One region of the Nonomuraea sp. NPDC050733 genome, then DNA from elsewhere that is predicted to be linked to it. Evidence: predicted binding sites of a transcription regulator. Region 1 holds the regulator's gene; each other region holds the start of a gene.
What was found. Region 1 encodes LexA, which represses DNA repair genes until DNA is damaged. Its sites were predicted from a motif close to TCGAACANNTGTTCGA; they were not measured.

Region 1 (3,260 bases):
CGCCCCAACGCGACCGGTCCCCGCACCGCCCGCCCCAGCACCCTTGGTCCCGACGCGACCCGTCCCAGGGCCATCCATCCCAGCGCCGCCGGGCACGATCGAGAGCCGCCCGCGCCCCGGGGGCGAACCGCACCCCGGCGCCTGTCCGCCTTCGGCGACATTCGCGCCTGCCGCGGGGGAGCCGCCACCCCCGACTCGTCGGTCTTCCGGTACGCCGGCTTCTCCCCCGCGCCGGCCCTCACACGGCTCCCCGGGGAGGTCAAGGCCCTCGGCGTCCGTTCTGGGTGGCGGGACGAGCCACAGTTGCGGTCTTCCTCTCGCGGCGGAGGCGCGACCGGCCCCGCGGGCCGGCGTCGCGTCGGTGCCCGGCGACACACCACCACTGCGCGAGACGTCCTCCCGCATCTGAACCCCACCCCTCGAAGTGCCACCTGCGGTCCACCCGGCCGCGAACCGGACCCGGTCGCCGGGTCCGGCCCTACCATCCAGTACGCCCAGAACGCGCGAAGCGCTCAGCCAGACCCGCCGTCACGACGGGCCGGCGCTCCCGTCTCCATGCACCGCAGCCGTCTGCTCCGGGATTACGGCCGCTCCGCCGGCTCTCTGCACCGCCACCGTCTGCTCCGGAAGCGCGGTCCCGGCCCAGGGGTGACGACGGACGCCTTGTGACGACCGGACGGCGTGCCGCGCCGGCTCCGGCCGTCCCGCCTGCATGTTCCGCTCGGCCACTCTGGTCACCTCACCACCACCTCCGCCCTGCCCGGATGGTGAATTGTGGCGTAAACCGAGGCGTCTGCGAATACTGAACGCTTTGTCCTCCCCCACGGTCCGCCCGCTCCCGACACCGTCGTTCTTGATCGCCTTTGTCCGGCCCCCGGCGACCCGCGGTCGCCCGACGTCGTCGCTGGTCATGTCCGTGACCGCGGTGGCGCGCACGATTGACCTCCCACGCCGTCCAGGGTCCGAGAAAAAGACCCAATAAAGATCAGCAAATCGAACACGGTGTCGATCGAACTCCCGTACGATGTTGTACACCACGTCACTGATAATTTCGAGGACGACTCGAACAATTGTTTGAAGATGATCTTCAACAGCGATACGGTCGCTGTGTGCGACATGGAGACCACGGACCGGGAGGGCCGGCCGGAGCGGCAGGCCACCCGGCGACGAGGAGGAGAGCATGAGCGAGCGAGATGACGCAAACGGGGTCACAGACCTCGCGGTGCGCCGGCGCGACTCCCTGGGCCTGACGCCCAGGCAGCGCAAGATTCTCGAAGTGATTCGCGATTCGGTGCAACAGCGCGGATATCCGCCGTCCATGCGTGAGATCGGCGAGGCCGTCCAGCTGACGAGCACGTCGAGCGTGTCGCACCAGTTGACGGCGTTGCAGCGTAAGGGCTATCTGAGGCGCGACCCGCACCGGCCGCGCGCCCTCGAAGTCCGCCTGCCGGGTGAGCCGGCACTGTGGGTCGACCCCGACGCCTCCTCCGAGGAGCCCACGGTGAGCCGGCCCACGGCCGCCTATGTGCCGCTGGTCGGCCGGATCGCCGCCGGTGGGCCGATCCTCGCCGAGGAGAGCGTCGAAGACGTCTTCGCGCTGCCCAAGCAACTCGTCGGCGAGGGCACCCTGTTCCTCCTTCAGGTCGCCGGTGACTCCATGATCGAAGCCGCCATCGCCGACGGTGACTGGGTGGTCGTGCGCCAGCAGCCCGTCGCCGAGAGCGGCGACATCGTGGCCGCCATGATCGACGGCGAGGCCACGGTCAAGACCTTCAAGCGCAAGGACGGCCACGTCTGGCTGGTCCCTCACAACCCCAACTACGACCCGATCCCCGGCGACGAGGCCAGCGTCCTGGGCAAGGTCGTGGCGGTCCTCCGCCGCCTCTGACCCACCCCGCCGCCGACGGCTCCCCGGGAACACCCTGGGGAGCCGCGACCGGCTCCAGCAGGCGCTGTGCGCTCGCGCCACCGGGTGTCAGCGGGGCGTAGCCGACACGGACGTACGTGGTTGCGCCCCCGGCAGGGCGGCGAAACGTCGGGTCGAGATGGCGACGAGGAGTCCGAGTGCGGCGTAGGCCGCGCCGAGCAGGCTGGCGGCCGGCCATCCCGCGGCGCTGTAGGCCCAGGTGGTGGTGATCGCGCCGAGCGCGGAGCCGAGGGAGTAGAAGGCCATGTAGGCGCCGATGACGCCACTGCTCTGGTCGGGGCGGGCGGCGGTGAGCAGGTGCTGGCTGCTGACGTGAACGGCTTGCACGGCGAAGTCCAGGACGATGACGCCGACGATCAACAGCCACAGGGATGATCCCGCCTGGCCGATCAGCGGCCACGAGGCTGTGAGCAGGGCAAGTGACCAGCCGGTGACCGAGGGCGCCAGACCTCGGTCGGCCCATCGGCCGGCCCGGGCCGCGCCCAGCGCCCCGGTGAGACCGGCGAGTCCGAACAATCCGATGTCGGTGGTGCCGAGGCGCCATGGCGCGTCGCCGAGCGGGAGCGCGAGCCCGCTCCACAGCGTGCCGAAAGAGGCGAACAGGAAGAACGCGACCAGTCCCCGGCTGAGGAAGAGCCGGTCGCCGACGACCAGACGACCGACCGATGACAGCAACTGCCCGTACCGGGCGCGGGGCCGGCGGAGGTCGGCCTTGAGGGTGAATCGGGCGGCGAGCGCGAGCACCGCGCAGAGCCCGGCGATGACGAGGTAGACCATGCGCCAGTCGGCCAGCTCGCCCAGCGTGCCCGCGACCACCCGCACTCCGAGGATCCCGATGACCACGCCCGAGGTGACCGCTCCGATGTTGCGGCCGCGCTCGCCGGCCGGCGAGACGGCGGCGACGTAGGCCACCGTGATCTGGACGACCACGGCGAACAGCCCGGCCAGGGCCAGGCCCGCGATCGCGATGCCACCGCTGGGTGCGGCGGCGGCCACCACCGCACCTGCCGCCGTGAGCAGCAGGTGCACCATGATCAGCCTGCGGCGGTCGAACAGGTCACCGAGCGGGACCAGCAGCACCAGCCCCGCCAGATAGCCGATCTGGCCGGCGGCGACCAGCCACCCCAGTGCCCCTTCCCTCAGCCCGAGGTCCTCGCCCGCGGCCTCGAGGACCGGCTGGATGCCGTAGATGGCCGACACCGCCACCGCGCACACCAGCGCGAGCACGGCCCGCTGCCTCCCGGTCAATCCTGACGACATGTCACCCTCCGATAAGTTGCGAAATGCAACTCACCTGACGCTAGGGCATACTGGTTTCATATTGCAACTCATC
Region 2 (3,260 bases), on a different contig from region 1:
TCGGCGTCGGGGTGCTCGACGGCAGCGGCGTCCCCGTCGGCGTGGCGATGAGGTACGACGTGGGCGCCTTGATCCGGCGCTCCTCGTAGTCCTCCTCCACGTCGAGGCCGAACGTGCCGTCGGTGCGGTAGCCGTAGGAGGCGGTCTCGTCGGGGTCGTAGGTGCCGCCCCAGCCGCCGGAGGTCTGGGTGAAGTCCTCCTGGAGGAGCGTCGGCCCCTCGGGCGGCCCGCCGGGCGACAGGAACGTCCACGCCGCCAGGACCGCGCCGGCGAGCGCCACCGTGCCGACGGCCAGCCCGGCGGCCAGGAGCCCCCGCCTGCGGCCGCGTGCGGAGGACGCCGGCCCGCCGCCCGGGACCGGGTGCGGGAGGCCCGGCTCGGTGAACGGCGTCGTCCCCTGCTGCTGCCAGCTCAGCCGCACCGTCCGCGCCGCGTGCTCCGGCGCCGCCGAGCGGCCCACCAGGTGGTCGAGGAGCTGCTGCGCCGTCGGCCGGGCCGCCGGGTCCTTGCGCAGGGCGGCGGCGACCAGCTCGCGCAGCGACGGATCGACCTGGCTGAGGTCGGGCTCGGTGTTGAGCACCTGGTAGACGATCGCGGGCAGCGTCTCGCCGCCGAACGGCGCCCTGCCGCTCGCCGCGTACGCCACCAGGCAGCCCCACGAGAACACGTCGCACGCCGGCGACACCGGGTCGCCCCGCAGCACTTCGGGCGCCATGTAGCGGGGCGTGCCGACGATCTCGCCGGTGCCCGTGACCCCGCTGAGCGTGTCGAGCGCCCGCGCGATGCCGAAGTCGATCACCCGGGGGCCGACGGGCGACAGCAGCACGTTGGACGGCTTGAGGTCGCGGTGGACCACCCCGGCCCCGTGGATGGCGGTCAGGGCGGTGGCCACGCTGACGGCCAGCGCGTCGAGGCTGGACCCGCGCAGCGGCCCGGACTGCTCGACGGCCTGCTCCAGGTTGGGGCCGGGCACGTACTCGGTGACGACGTAGAGGATCCGGCCGTCGAGGGCCGCCTCCAGGACCGCGGCGGTACAGAACCTGCGCACCCGCCGGGCGGCGTCGGCCTCCCTGCGAAAACGCATGCGGAACTGCTCGTGCTGGCTGAACTCCGCGTTGATCACCTTGATGGCGACGCGCTGACCCGCGGTGTCCTCGGCGAGGTGCACCGTGCCCATCCCGCCCCTGCCCAGCACGCTCAGCAACCTGTAGCGCCCGATGTGGGAGGTTTCACCGCTCACGGCGGGTTAGCTTACCGATATCGGCCTCGTCCGGGTGTGCCGACACGGGCTCGCCGCCGACCGGGCTCACCTGCGTGAGCGACTTGCGCTCCGAGCCGCGAAGAACATATGTTCGATATGTAAGAACACCCGCCTTCCCCCGGGTGGCTGAACACAGTCGAAAAGCCGCGGGGAGAGGCGTCTTGAGCAGACTCTATGGCGATCCGATCGAGGTGTGGACCCGGGAGGGCGAGCCCAGCCAGTTCGTCTGGCGTGACCGGCTCTATCTCGTGCGCCGCGTCCTCGACCACTGGGTGGTGGCGCGCGAGTGGTGGAAGGTGCGGGAGGGCGATCCCGGCGAGCGCCAGTTCTGGCGGGTCGAGGCCAGTCCGGGGCGTGAGGCGGGCTCCTACGAGCTGAGGTTCGACACCGCCAGCGGCGGCTGGCTGCTCCTGAGGGCGTGGGACTGATGGGCGCGCCGTTCCCGCACCTCAACGTGGCCTCCGCCTACTCGATGCGGTACGGCACCGCGTTCCCGCGCGAGCTGGCGCGGCGGGCCGCCGACGACGGCATGGACATCCTCGCGCTGACCGACCGCGACGGTCTGTACGGGGCGGTCAAGCACGCGCAGGCGTGCGCGGACGCCGGGATCGGGCCGGTCTTCGGCGTCAGCCTCGTCCTCGCCGCCGCGGGCGGCCCCGACGGTGCGCTCGACGGTGCGCTCGACGGCCTCACCCTCGACTCCGGCGGCGCGCTCGACGACCTGAGCCCCCTCATCCGGAGCCGTAAGCCGCAGCGCCCCCGCACCGGGGCGGACGCCGAGGACCGGATCACCGTGCTGGCCCGTTCGGGCGGCTGGTCCCGCCTGGCCCGGCTGGTCACCGACGCCCACCACGCGGGCGGGCGCGGCGAGCCCCGGGTGACCCGGGAGATGGTGGCCGCGTGGGCCGGCCCCGGCGTCACTCCCGACGACGGGCTGACGGTGCTGCTCGGCCCGCGCTCCGACGTGGGCCGCGCGATGGCCGCGCGCCACGACGAGCGGGCCGCGGCGCTGCTCGCCCTGTGGCGCTCCATGGTGCCCGGGGTGGTGGTCGAGCTGGTCGACCAGTACGGCTTCCGCGACGCCATCACCGCCGTCCGCATGCTCGCCCTGGCCGAGTCCGCCGGGGTGCCCGCCGTGCTCAGCAACGCCGTCAGGTACCTCGACCCGGACGACCACCAGGTGGGCGACGTGCTCGACGCGGCCCGCCAGCTCGTCCCGCTGCACCCGCGCCACCTGGAACGCACCACCTCCCACGCCTATCTCAAGGGCTCCAAGGACATGGCGCTGGTGGCCGCGAAGATCTGCGGCTCCGACGCGCGCCGGGTCGCCGACCTGCTGCGCGCCACCCGCAGGGTCGCGGAGGAGTGCGTGATGGACCCGCGTGAGCTGCTCGCGCTGCGCGGCGACCCGCCCGCCCTGCACCTGCCCGAGATCGGCGCCGACCCGGTGCCGCTGCTGCGCCGCCGGGTGGAGGACGGGATGGCGGCGCGCGGCCTGGCCCGCTCCCGGGAGGCCGGCGAACGGCTCCGGGACGAGATGGCGATCATCGAGCGCAAGCGCCTGTCCGGCTACTTCATCGCCGTGTCCGACATCACCGACATGATCCGGCGGATGGGCATCCGGTGCGCCATCCGCGGCTCCGGCGCGGGCAGCCTGGTCAACTACCTCATCGGCATCGGCGAGGTGAACCCCCTCCACCACGGCCTGCTCATGGAGCGCTTCCTGTCGGAGGGCCGCGTCGGACTGCCCGACATCGACGTGGACGTGGAGTCCGCGCGCCGGCTCGACTGCTACAAGGCCATCTTCGACAGGTACGGCGAGGAGCGCGTGGCCTGCGTGTCCATGATGGAGACCTACCGGGCCCGCAGCGCGATCCGTGACGTGGCGGGCGCCATGGGCCTGCCCCCGTACGAGATCGACGCGATCGCCAAGGCGTTCCCGCACATCAGGGCCAAGCAGATCACCGCGTCGCTGAGCGACCTGCCCGAGCTGCGCGAC
Region 3 (3,260 bases), on a different contig from region 1:
GCGGCCTCGCCCAGGGCGGGGAGCTGGCCGACGACGAGCTGACCGGCGTCGCGTTCCTGCTGCTCGTGGCGGGGCACGAGACGACCGCCAACATGCTCGGGCTCGGCACGTACGCGCTGCTGCGCAACCCCGACCAGCTCGCCGCGATGCGCGACGACCCCTCCGTGGTGGACAACGGCGTCGAGGAGCTGCTGCGCTACCTCACGATCATCCATGTCGGCCCGATCCGCACCGCGCTGGAGGACGTCGAGGTGGAGGGCGCCGTCATCGCGAAGGGCCAGGCGGTCGCCCTGTGCCTGCCGGTCGCCAATCGCGACGCCGCCCGCTTCCCCGGCGGCGATACGCTCGACGTGACTCGGCCCGCCGGCGGCCATCTGACCTTCGGGCACGGCATCCACCAGTGCCTCGGGCAGCAGCTCGCCCGGATCGAGATGCGCATCGGCTACCCGGCGCTGCTGCGCCGCTTCCCAGGTCTGCGCCTGGCCGTGCCGCCGGAGGAGGTGCCGATGCGGACGGACATGAGCATCTACGGGGTGCACCGCCTCCCCGTCACGTGGTAGGGAGATCATCATGGAGATCAAGGCAGACACGACGGTGTGCATCGGGGCGGGCATGTGCGCGCTCACGGTGCCCCAGGTCTTCGACCAGAGCGACGAGGACGGCACGGTGGTCCTCCTGGAGACGGCTCCACCCGAGGAGCTGGAGGAGGCGGTCAGGCGCGCGGTGACCCTGTGCCCGTCGGGGGCGCTGTCGGTCACGTCCTGACGCCCCGCGAGGGGTGCGTCCGGAGCCCCTTTTCGTCATGCCGATCGAACCTGTGTTCTGAAACGGGTTGACACCGAGCGTGATCGAATTTATGTTCGACGTAGTGACGTGAGGCTCGCGGCTCACGTCGGAGGACCTGGTCGCGGGCCACGCTTCCCCCAAGCGGGACCCGCGGTCAGGCTCCACGGGCGAAGGGCGTGTCCTCGTCGTCGGCGGAGACGAGTCGGGGCGCGTCCTGGCCGGACGGGGAGAGGGGAAGCTTCTCGTCCGGCTCGCCCGGCGGAATTGTCGGTGGCGCCTGCGATTCTGGCTTCACCGGTGGTGACGCCGGCAGCCGCCCACGACCCCAAGGAGGCGTGCACATGGCACCACGGTCTAGAGACCCGCAGGGTCCCAGGCTGTCGCCCGCCGTTCGGGCGCACCTGACGGATTCCCGTTCCTGCCTGGCGGAGGCGACGGTCGCGCGCACCCCGGCATCCCGATATGTGGCGGCACACCTGGCGGCGCTCCGAGCGGCCGCCGCGATCCTGGCCGCCCGGCCCCGGCCGATGGAGGGCCGCAGGCGCCGCCTGCGCAGCGCGTGGGAGCTGCTGCCCGAGGCGGAGCCCGAGCTCGCCGAGTGGGCCGCCTACTTCGAGGTGAGCGCCGCCAAGCGCGCCGCCGCCGAGGCCGGCATGGTCCGCGGCGTCTCCGCGGCCGACGCCGACGAGCTGTTGTCCGAGGCCGACACCTTTGTGACGCGAGTGGAGGAGATCCTGGGGGTCCCTACCCAACCCCAGTTGCCCGTCGACGTTCCTTTGGCCGGGTGACCCGCCGCCGCACCCCACCACCCCAGGGCCCGACCCTCTTCTAGCGCCCTCGCGACCGGGCTCCACGGGCTTCCATCGGCCGCGCCCCGCCCTACCGGCCAACTGGCAACCCCACCGGGGCGCCTCCCCGCGCGTCACCAGGCACGCCCACGTGCGCGTTCAGGCTCACTGGCACCGTTCAGGCTGAGTTGGCGCCGGCCAGGCTCACCGGCACCGTTCAGGTGGATTCGCACCGGCCAGTCTCACGGGGCCGGGCACGCCCGCGCCCAGCGTCCCGGTCCGACGGCGAGCCGACGCCCCCTCGCGGCGCGATTCGCCTCGCCCTGTCACATCCGGGGCCTTCATATGTGGCGCCCATCCCGCACAGGCACGCGGCCTCCAGGCGCACGCAGCCCCACGTGCACGCCCGGAAGCGCCGGGGCCCCTCACGGGCGCGCCAGAAGCGCAAGCAGCCCGCACGCGGCCTCCCGTCGCACGCAGCATCCCAGTGCGCGCCCGAGTACTCACAGCCCCACGGGCACGCTCGGAACCGCAGGCAAGCCCACTGGCACGCCCAGAAACGCAGGCAATCCCCGAAGCGCACGCAAGCCGTACGTCACAACGGGGCCCGGACATGCCTGAGGGGCGCGCAGTGCGGTGCGCGCCCCTCAGGTGAGAACATCGCCCCCGGCGAAGCGGCCGGGACGGGAGCGAGCCGACCGAGCGGGAGCCGGCCAGGCATGTGCCGATCGGGCGGGAGCCGGTCGGGCGGAAGCCGGTGGGGCCGGGTGCCGGTGGGGCCGGGCCCCGGCCCGGGCGGGTCAGAACGACTCGACCGCCCGGCGGGCCTCCGCGTCGAGGACGCCCCAGCTGATGAGCTCCTCCGTCAGCTCGCTGGGCGACTTGTCATAGATGACGGCCAGGGAGCGCAGATCCTCCTGGCGGATCGACAGCACCTTGCCGTTGTAGTCGCCGCGCTGGCTCTGGATGGTGGCGGCGTAGCGGGCGAGCGCTCCGGCCTTCTCCTTGGGCAGCGTGGCCAGCCGCTCCAGGTCGATCACAAGCTTCGGGGTCGGCCCGAGCGGGCTGGGCGCGGCACCGCCCGGCAGGAGCTCGGAGACGGGCACCCCGTAGAAGTCGGCAAGCTCGGCAAGCTTCTGCACCGTGACCGCGCGGTCGCCACGCTCGTACGAGCCCACGACCACGGCCTTCCACCTGCCACGCGACTTCTCCTCGACCCCGTGCAGGGACAGACCCTGCTGGGTGCGGATGGCGCGCAGTCGTGCACCCAGCGACTTTGCGTACTCAGACGGCATCGTGTGGCCCCCCGGCTCTCGTATGTATCGCTATCAGTAGATTGTGCTCCCTCACGGTGAACGCCGAAGCCACCGGGGGTCTGGTGCCGAATCCGGCACCATCGGTAGCCATGGCCTTGGGTTTACCCCCAAAACGCCGCGAGGTGTGGTTACGCACAGTGACGGTAAAGGGGAGGACGCCTAAGGTCAAGCTGATTGGAAAAAAGATGCCGAATCCGATCCGGGAGGCTACGCCACATTAGTCCCAGTTGTCCCGGCAATAACGGTACTTCGTCACGATTTGTCGAGTACGAGTTTTCCGTTTCACGGCTGTCGAGTGAGGATCATCACAGGGCACGTGGCCGCCCGGACGATCTTGACTGAGGTGTCGCCGAGGAAGACCCGGCGCAGC

Region 2: a site for LexA is predicted at 1,341-1,356, ahead of AB0H64_RS15755 (DUF6504 family protein). Genes of this name have one in related genera too.
Region 3: a site for LexA is predicted at 849-864, ahead of AB0H64_RS22805 (SAV_6107 family HEPN domain-containing protein). Genes of this name have one in related genera too.

The regions. Positions count from the first base shown of each region.
Region 1 covers NZ_JBFAHO010000005.1:371,478-374,737, forward strand. The annotation lists gene lexA (transcriptional repressor LexA) at 1,181-1,888, shown strand; gene AB0H64_RS13460 (MFS transporter) at 1,976-3,187, opposite strand.
Region 2 covers NZ_JBFAHO010000007.1:125,950-129,209, reverse strand. The annotation lists gene AB0H64_RS15760 (serine/threonine-protein kinase) at 1-1,240, opposite strand, end outside; gene AB0H64_RS15755 (DUF6504 family protein) at 1,423-1,689, shown strand; gene dnaE (DNA polymerase III subunit alpha) at 1,689-3,260, shown strand, end outside.
Region 3 covers NZ_JBFAHO010000014.1:60,595-63,854, reverse strand. The annotation lists gene AB0H64_RS22815 (cytochrome P450) at 1-560, shown strand, start outside; gene AB0H64_RS22810 ((4Fe-4S)-binding protein) at 571-765, shown strand; gene AB0H64_RS22805 (SAV_6107 family HEPN domain-containing protein) at 1,128-1,574, shown strand; gene AB0H64_RS22800 (transcriptional regulator) at 2,375-2,869, opposite strand; gene AB0H64_RS22795 (universal stress protein) at 3,173-3,260, opposite strand, start outside.